Regions from separate parts of the Lysinibacillus sp. FSL H8-0500 genome, predicted to be linked through region 1. Evidence: a T-box and tRNA genes for the amino acid it is inferred to sense, from the RefSeq annotation. Region 1 holds a T-box; the other regions hold tRNA genes.
The links. The T-box of region 1 lies ahead of cysS (cysteine--tRNA ligase). A T-box ahead of a tRNA ligase gene usually reads a tRNA of that ligase, here a tRNA-Cys.
Positions count from the first base shown of each region.

Region 1 (3,183 bases):
ACCATTATTTTAACACTCCTTTCGATTCCTCGATTATTTGAATAGCATATGCAATAATTTCATAGACGCGTTCTAGTTCATTTAATAAATACAAACTACCAAGCACCGCCTCAAAGCCTGAGCTATTACGATAAGTTTGAACATCTGTATTTTTCGGTACAGAGCCCGATTTGGCATTGCGTCCGCGACGGAACACAGCCAACTCCTCCTCTGTTAAATAACATTCATCCATCATACGATGTACAATCAAAGACTGTGCTTTTGCTGATACGTAGTTCGTTGCCTCTCGATGAAGTGTATTTGGTTTAACTCGGCCCGAGCGCAGTAAATGCTCACGCACCTTTTGTTCTAGCACGGCGTCACCCATATAGGCTAACGCCAGTGCATTTAATTGCTTAATATCTTCATTACGAAGTTTATCCAAGTTACTTACCCTCGTTTCCATCTAGTTCCTTGTCGCGTATCCTCTAAAATGATACCTTGTGCTTGCAAATGGTCACGAATCTCATCAGAACGAGCAAAATCACGGTTTTTACGTGCCTCTACGCGCTCTTGTAGTAATGCGTCAATTTCTTCATCTAATAGCTCTTCCTCTTTTACAAATTCAATACCTAAGACGTCACCTAGTACCTCAAAAGTTTCAATAAAGCTTTCCAATACTTTTTTGCAAGTATTTGTTTCGTTCAAATAAATGTTAGCAATACGTGCTAGCTCAAATAATACTGAAATAGCGTTAGCTGTATTAAAATCATCATCCATCGCCTCTTCAAAGAGTGCTTTTTGATCAGCAATTTTGCTTAGCCATTCTTCTGTATGATCGCCTAGGCTTACCGTCGTCGTTAAACGATACTTAACATTGTTGTAGGCTGTACGAATGCGCTCTAAACCAGCTGCCGCTGCCTCCACCAAATCTTTTGCAAAGTTAATTGGATGACGATAATGAACCGAAAGCATAAAGAAACGTAACGTTTGAGGATCAATTTGCTTACGAATATCATTGACCAAAACAAAATTTCCAAGAGATTTAGACATCTTTTCATTATCAATATTAATATAGCCATTATGCATCCAATAACGTGCAAATGTTTTATCATTATGTGCCTCTGATTGAGCAATCTCATTCTCATGATGTGGGAAGGTTAAATCCTGCCCGCCAGCATGAATATCGATAGTATCTCCTAAATGTTCACGAGCCATGACAGAGCATTCAATATGCCAGCCAGGACGACCCGCTCCCCAAGGGCTTTCCCAGCGAATTTCGCCCGGCTTAGCCGCTTTCCATAATGCAAAATCCAATGCGTCGTCTTTTTTCTCACCCGCTTCAATACGAGCGCCAATTTTTAAATCATCCACTGATTGATGTGATAATTTACCATAACCATCAAATTTACGCGTGCGGTAATAGACATCACCAGCAGATTCATACGCATAGCCTTTAGCAATTAACACTTTAATAAATTCAATAATATCATCCATATGCTCTGTTACGCGTGGATGAACATCTGCCTTTTTGCAGCCTAATGCTGTCACATCTTCAAAATAGGCAGCAATAAAACGCTCTGTTAATTCATTTACTTCTTCGCCCAGCTCATTTGCTGCTTTAATAATTTTATCATCTACATCTGTAAAATTTGAGACAAACTTCACATCATAGCCTTTATATTGGAAATATCGACGTACTGTATCATAGACAATGACAGGGCGAGAATTCCCAATATGGATATAGTTATAGACAGTCGGCCCGCAAACATACATTTTCACTTTGCCTTCTTCTAGTGGTACAAAGGTTTCCTTTTGTCTTGTTAATGAGTTAAAAATTTGAATACTCATTGTGTTCCCCTCTCCTTCTAAATATTTAATTTCTTTACTAATCTACCTACCATATTCTGATGATCTAGCCTTCTCCCCATTTTATCAGGAATTTGACAACTGTAGTATGGGTGGTACTTCTTTTAAAACAACCACATCCCTATCAGTTACAGGTAATCCTGAGATGCTCCACGCATCTTATCACTTAAATTTCTATACCTCCTTATGTTCGTAAAATAAAAAAACGCCCCTATCATCCCCAAAAGGAATGACAGAGACGCCTAATTTGCGTGGTTCCACTCTGATTGAAGGCAAAAAACCTTCCACTCTGGACGTTCTTTAACGGGAACGACTCGATAAAGCCTACTATATGTTCAGCTCTATGCTCAAAGGTGCATTTCAGTTTTGCCTAGGCTCAGACCATTTTCAGCCGGTGATGGTCCTCTCTTGAGAGCATGCGCCACTTACTTCTCCTTCTCAACGCTTTTTTCAATGTAAATACATTTTACAACGAACGCATTAATTGTCAATAAAGTTCTCTTTATTGTGCAAACTTTTCTACGCGATCAATCGTTTTTTCTTTACCAATTAAGCAAATTGCATTTGGTAGCTCTGGTCCATGTGTTTCCCCTGTTGCTACAACACGGATTGGCATAAATAAATTTTTCCCTTTATGGCCTGTTGCTTTTTGTACAGCCTTGATAGCAGCTTTTATGGCTTCTGGTGTAAATTCGTCTAACTCTTCAAGCTGTGCCTTAAATACCGCCATAACCTCAGGTACTTGTTCACCTGCTAAAACGGCTTTTGCTTCTTCATCATATTCAATATGATCGTTAAAGAATAGGCTTGATAATTCAACAATCTCCGCACCAAAGCTCATTTGATCATGATAAAGTGCAATTAAATCTGTTGCCCATGCATGTTGCTTTGTAGTTAGTTCCTCAGGCAATAACCCAGCCTTTTGTAAATGCGGTAATGACAACGCTACCACCTCTTCTAAAGGCAATTTTTTAATATATTGATTATTCATCCATGTTAACTTTTGCTTATCGAACATAGATGGTGATTTAGATAGACGTTGTTCATCAAATAGTTTAATCAATTCTTCTTTTGAGAAAATTTCTTCTTCCCCTTCTGGAGACCAGCCTAACAATGCAAAGAAGTTAAACATTGCTTCAGGAAGATAGCCTAAATCTTTATATTGTGTAACAAATTGAATAATTGATTCATCACGTTTTGATAACTTTTTGCGGTTTTCATTAACAATTAGTGTCATATGTCCAAAGGTTGGGTATTCCCAGCCAAATGCATCAAAAATCATTATTTGCTTTGGTGTATTCGATAAATGCTCTTCACCACGGAAAACATGAGAAA
Region 1 is NZ_CP150292.1:4,663,944-4,667,126, forward strand. It holds gene rlmB (23S rRNA (guanosine(2251)-2'-O)-methyltransferase RlmB) at 1-5, opposite strand, end outside; gene MHB44_RS22520 (Mini-ribonuclease 3) at 5-424, opposite strand; gene cysS (cysteine--tRNA ligase) at 430-1,830, opposite strand; T-box leader at 2,080-2,299, opposite strand; gene gltX (glutamate--tRNA ligase) at 2,351-3,183, opposite strand, start outside.

Region 2 (3,183 bases), 590 kb from region 1:
ATAAGGGGTCCACCCTGAATAGCTGGAAAGACTGCTTTATCAATTGCTTGTGCCCAGGATTTCTTACATAAAATGACTCCTCCTCTTGGCCCTCGCAGTGTTTTATGGGTTGTCGTTGTTACAAAGTCAGCATGTGGCACAGGGTTTGGATGTAAACCAGCTGCAACAATACCAGCAATATGAGCCATATCTACAAGAAATAACGCACCTACCTCTTTAGCAATTTCAGAAAAAGCTTCGAAATCAATGGTACGTGGATAAGCACTTGCTCCCACTACAATCATTCGAGGTTTATGTTCATGGGCAAGTTTCCTCACTTCTTCATAGTCTACTAGGTGGGTTTGTTCGTCGACACCATAAGAAACAAAATGATATAGCTGACCAGAAAAATTAACGGGACTTCCATGTGTTAAATGACCACCATGTGATAAATTCATGCCTAAAATCGTATCTCCTGGATTTACAGCTGCAAAATAAACTGCTGCATTAGCCTGCGATCCTGAGTGTGGCTGTACATTGGCATGTTCTGCATCAAATAGATCTTTAACTCTTTCTCTAGCCAATTCTTCTACTATGTCAACATACTCACAACCTCCATAATATCTTTGTCCTGGATAGCCTTCCGCATATTTATTTGTTAGGACTGTACCCATTGCTTCCATAACAGCTTCACTAACAAAGTTTTCTGAGGCAATCAATTCAATTTTATCGCGCTGTCGATATAGCTCCTGCTGAATTGCTTTTGCTATAGCAGGATCTTCTTTAAACAAATTCTCCATTTACATTTCCCCCCTGATGTACAACTTTATTACATAGTGATTTTTTACTTATCAATTTAGAATTCGATTTTATAAATTATTTCACTAGTTACTCTTTTCATTACAATCTTAATATGCAAGTTTAACATTTATGATCTAATATTTAAGGTGGATTAAAAAAACTCATTCTTATTCCTAAACAACAAGAGTGGCATCTTAAAAATTCTATTTGTTGGATATTAAATAATGTTACTTAACTACTTATTAAATTAATCTCTCATTCTTAATTGTTCATTCCAATAATAACTGTCAGGGTACTCTCTTTCTCCAAATATTGCAGTTCCTACTCGAACAAGCGTTGCCCCTTCTTCTATGGCTATCTCGAAATCACCCGACATACCCATCGACAGTATATCCATTTCAACTCCAGGATAATTTTGATCAATAACCTGTTGCTGAATTGACTTTAGGAGACGAAAACATTCTCTAGTCTCTTTATCATCAGTAGTCAATTTTCCAATTGTCATTAGACCTTTAATATTTAAGGTATCTAATTCAGAAAGTTGTTCTATCAAATTTAAAGTTTCCTCAGGTGCAACTCCAAATTTGCTTTCTTCATATGATGTGTTAACCTGTACAAGAATATCTAACTTTCTATTTTCCTTTGTAAGTTCCCTATGTAATACCCTCCCCAACTTCAAACGGTCAACTGAATGAATGCAAGTTACATATTTTAATACCTGCTTCACTTTATTTGTTTGCAAATGACCTATGAAGTGCCATTCTATATTTTCATTTGGAAATAAAGAATACTTTTCCTGTAATTCTTGAACTTTATTTTCTCCAATCAAAGTCTCACCAGCATCAAGAGCCTGCTTAATTCTATCTGCTGAGACCGTTTTTGTTGCTAATAGTAACTTTACGTTTTTGGGGTTTCTCCGTGCTGATTGACATGTCAAATTTATTTTTTCTCTCACAAATTTCAAGTTGTCCTCAATCCACAAAAAAGTCATTTTACTCCTCATTTCTTTAAAAGGAATTTGTTAGGAGGGAGTATCTGGACTCGAACCAGAATATAAGGTTTTGCAGACCTTCGCCTTTCCACTTTGGCTATACTCCCAAAAATAAGTTTGTTACGTTATATTCGATATTACTCACTCTAAATCATAAGTACAATCTCTATTTTTTACTAATAACGATTGGTTTTACCTATCATTATTAGGAAATCTTTTATTTTAAATAAAGATTTAGAATTAAAACATAAATATTCGTACCTCAGAAAAATAAATTATTTTAGAATAGCATCATAAATTATTTCTATGATTATTTTATTATGATAGTTATTGACCATGTCGATAGAATAGTTACAAAATTTTCTAAGTGAAACTCTCATTACCATTTTTTCCTTTTCACTTTTAAAAAGGGGTATGCTCAGGACACTCTTTAAGTGAAGCTTCATGGGTTAAATATTTTTGTATTAACTGACAATAATGAGGCGCATTTTCATCGCCATTATCTAGGCGAAAATAAATACAACCTAAACAAAATTCTGATACAACTAGATGCCCTTTTTTCTGTAAAGTAGAAACAACAGTTCCAAGTCCAAGTTCTAATTGAGACAAAATATTTTCAGGTAAAGACTGTAGGCATCCTCTAATGATCACTCCCTGTCATCAAGATTAGAAATGACCTTTTGTCCTTTTTCAGTTAAAGAAATTAGAGTCACACGCCTATCATCAACCTTTCGAGTTTTATAAATTAGTTTTTTCTACCAATCTATTTAGTATTTTAACTGCTGTTACATGTGTTGTACCGATTGTACTAGCAAAATTCCCTACTGTAGCCATATCATTTCTTGTGTGAGCAGCAAATAATAGTGCTTGCGTTTGTACAGGTGATAACCCGAGTGCATCGCTTTCCTCTTGTGTCATTTTTTTGATTGCCTGCGATATTCGGAATAAAGCCATGCTCATTCTTGCAGATTGATTATCTTTTCGATATTGAGGAGCAAACATCATGATATTTCATACCTTTCCACATTTAATTTATCATATGTGGTAAAAATATAAATTAAAGTCATATTTTAGATAAAATATTAAAAAAGGGGAAGGTGCCCATACAACACCTTCTTTTAGAAGTTATCCCTTAACATCATCTAAACTTGCACCATAATTGATATGGTATACATTTTCGCCGATTACCAATGCTGGGACTGATTTTACTCCAACTTTTTCTGCTTCTTCAATACGATTTTGGTCAGTGCCAAGATGTACCACTTCTGTAGTAGTCTTTGATTTGTCAAGATAATCAAGAATCATTTGCTCTGCATCTACACAAATTGGACAACCGGCATGATAAAAAACTGCTTTTGACATTTCCCCATCATCTCCTTCATTTTTTTGTAGCATTGCTACTTAATTTTTAT
Region 2 is NZ_CP150292.1:4,070,277-4,073,459, forward strand. It holds gene glyA (serine hydroxymethyltransferase) at 1-779, opposite strand, end outside; gene MHB44_RS19495 (YggS family pyridoxal phosphate-dependent enzyme) at 1,028-1,771, opposite strand; tRNA gene MHB44_RS19500 (tRNA-Cys) at 1,807-1,878, opposite strand; gene MHB44_RS19505 (hypothetical protein) at 2,174-2,422, opposite strand; gene MHB44_RS19510 (helix-turn-helix domain-containing protein) at 2,510-2,776, opposite strand; gene MHB44_RS19515 (thioredoxin family protein) at 2,897-3,133, opposite strand.
Region 2: it encodes a tRNA-Cys, which carries the amino acid that the T-box ahead of cysS (cysteine--tRNA ligase) is inferred to sense. The anticodon was not compared.

Region 3 (3,183 bases), 1.7 Mb from region 1:
AGTCATCCTACTTACCACCACTCGTTTTTTTCTTCATTATAAACAAAAATACCCTATAAGATGACCTTTTTGAAAGCGTCTATCTTATAGGGTACATTTTATTGTGTTGTGATGACTTAATTTTATTAGAAGTGATCCTTATTTTTCATGAAAAAAATTTAAAGCCAGTGAAATTTTATGTTTAGTAAAATTTCACTGGCTTTTTAGTTTAGGGATGAGTTTTGTCCCAGTCTCTTCCTACGATTAGTCAAGTATAGTTTTGTTCTCTACTTTATTCTATTTATGTTTTCACAATGAAAATCTTCTCCCTAATAATGTCCCTAATAATGAAGCTATGGCAACAAAAATGAACAATATCCCATATCCCATATTGCTCCAAGGATTATCTCCTATGAAATAAGTTGTTATCGCTACAATTAGAGAAGCAACTGTTAAAATTAAACCAGGTAAAATATAATGTTTTTTAGACGGATTTTTTTTTGATAATTTCGAGGCGAAAAAATAAACCATTATTATTACTGCTATGCCTGTAATTATAAAATATCCCAATTAAATACACCTCCTTTCAATATATTCAATTATAGAGGTAGTTACAGAAAAATGTAAATAATAAAAAAGGCAGGTATCAAAAGATACCTACCCTTTTTGTTATCTACATTTCATTGCATTTGGACCAAAATAATGGTAAATTAGATCAGTAGCAACTGGTCCATCCCAACGATTAGCTTGGGTACAATCTACCAAAGCTTTATCACAGCAAGCATCACCATTTCCAAATGCAGACCAACAACGATCATGAGCACGACAACAAGCATCAATTGAGTTAATCGGAGTACCGCCACCCTTTGATAATCCATCACCGCAACCAGGTCCACAGTGTTTATAACCCCCAGCTAGACAGAATGGGAAAGGAAAGTCTTTTGCTACAACTCCTTGATATTGGTCATTATCAGCTTGTTCCAGGTCGATTGTAGCATCTAAGAAATTACCTTCAAATTTAATTTTACTATTTAAACGTAACTTACCTTCTTCGAAGACATAAGTAATAACATTTTCACCGTTAACTATATCAATAATGAGCGACTCTCCTTTTTTGTTGTGATTTTGATCTTTAATTAATATATTTTTAATTTGAACTTCCTCGTTAGCTCTTACGGCTGTAATATTACCAAAGTCAATTTCTCCATTATCTCGGTAATCAGGAACGGTAAAATCATATGCAATTTTCAGTTCCAAATCTTCAGTTTTGAAGGGAACGATCTTTTGCAATTGTTGAATTACTCCTTGGCTTTCCAGTTTAGAGATAAAACCTTTTTTTACTTGAAGCTTTTCTTTTTCTTCCTTTACATATTTACCAGATAGAATCAAAATGTAACACTCCTTTTTTATTTTTTATTAATTAATGTCGGCAGTTAAGTAAAGACAACCTCCATTAATTTAAAGGTGATAGCCGGATTCGAACCGGCGATGAAGGTTTTGCAGACCTAGGCCTTACCACTTGGCTATACCACCGCGTCTAACAATCACTTGCCTTACATTCAATAAAAGTGAATTTTTAATATGGGAATTAAAAAAATGTATGAAATTTACTTATAAAATTTTATTTCTCTCTTTTTGAATTGTCTTTTAATTTTTCCACTTATAAAAAAGAAAAGGAAGTGAGTTGGATGCAGGAGTTAGAAGATTTTCTATTTCAAATAGGTAATTTTGGCTTTCCCTTAGTTTTAGCAATTTATTTATTATTAAGATTCGAAAAGAAACTCGAAAAATTGTCCAATGCTATTTCCAACCTAGAAAACACAATAAATAATAAAAAAAAATAAGTTTTTTGTAAGCCGGTATTCAAATAACGCATATAAACCCGCAGCACCTCCAGGTACTCTAAAGGTATCAATTAAAGGAGGTGCCTTTTATATGCCACAGCAAAAATTAATGATTATCCCCGTCACATTATATCCCGAAGTTAAAAATTCCTCTGCAGCCAACTCAACAGAAGATCTCCGCATTAATTACATGTACGATTAAAACAGCAACTATGACAATTTCCTTCTGTAATGGTGTAGATGAGCATATCATCCAAATCGTGATGAGGGAGTTGAAACTTCTGTGAAACGCGATTTTACTAACGTGAAAAATATCTACATCGTTTTGGGAAAGACGAATATGCGAAAAGGCATTGATGGCTTAACTACACTGATTCAAGACTCTTTCGAACTTGATCCCTATAGCAATTCGATTTTCCTGTTTTGCAGCCCAAGTAAAGATTGATACAAATGTTTGTATTTTGATGGGGATGGGTTCGCCCTACTTTATAAACGTCTAGATGGCGGAAAACTCCAATGGTCGAAAGATGAAAATGAAGTACGGAACCTTTCGCAACAAGAGCTTCGCTGGCTGCTAGAAGATTTATTGCTACAGTAGCCAAAAGCAACTTAAAAAACATCAAAAGGTGTATGGTGTGTATTCTAAATTCACTTTCTCAAATGGTATAATATGAGAATCTTATACGAGCGGAAAGCGGTGAATGTTTTGGTGAACGCTTCTTTTAACAACGAGAAATTAATCAAACTTCTTGAAGAACAGCTTGGTTATATGAAGCAATAAAACAAAGACTTATCTAAACAGATTGAAGCACTAACTGAACAAGTACGCTATTTCAATCATGATGGCGAAATTTGTTTTACATGTCGATGAAACATATGCACAAATTATTAAGCGTTTGGATGGAAAGTCCAGGCAATCGAATGCCTACAATTGAGTTTACCGCAGTGTGCCGAGTCAAGGTCCACGATTATTCTATTTCAGAGTTCGTTATCACGGGCTCGGTCTGTCCTTGAGGATTTTACAAAGGGTTATACTGGCACAATTATTTGTGATGGTTATCCTGCTTACAGCAAATTAGAAGGTGTAACCTTCGCCAGTTGTTGGGCACATGTTCGTCGTTATTGGTTGTAGGCGGATAGTAAAAACGGGCAAATCGGCGTAAAATAAATATTGCGATGATTTATATCGACTTGAACGTAAGTTTAAGCACATATCTACAGGGAAACGTCGAAAACAACATAAAAAGCTTTCGAGGACAATCGTTGAAAAGTTTCTGGATTGGGTTGGAAAATCGCCTTTCTATGGAAAAAATGCGCTTGCAAAAGCTGCAGAATATACACTCAATCGGGTGAATGGTCT
Region 3 is NZ_CP150292.1:1,575,459-1,578,641, reverse strand. It holds partial or broken gene MHB44_RS07410 (IS3 family transposase) at 1-6, opposite strand, end outside; gene MHB44_RS07405 (YesK family protein) at 289-549, opposite strand; gene MHB44_RS07400 (hypothetical protein) at 649-1,368, opposite strand; tRNA gene MHB44_RS07395 (tRNA-Cys) at 1,442-1,512, opposite strand; gene MHB44_RS07390 (YvrJ family protein) at 1,668-1,823, shown strand; gene MHB44_RS07385 (transposase) at 2,755-2,955, shown strand; partial or broken gene MHB44_RS07380 (transposase) at 3,035-3,183, shown strand, end outside.
Region 3: it encodes a tRNA-Cys, which carries the amino acid that the T-box ahead of cysS (cysteine--tRNA ligase) is inferred to sense. The anticodon was not compared.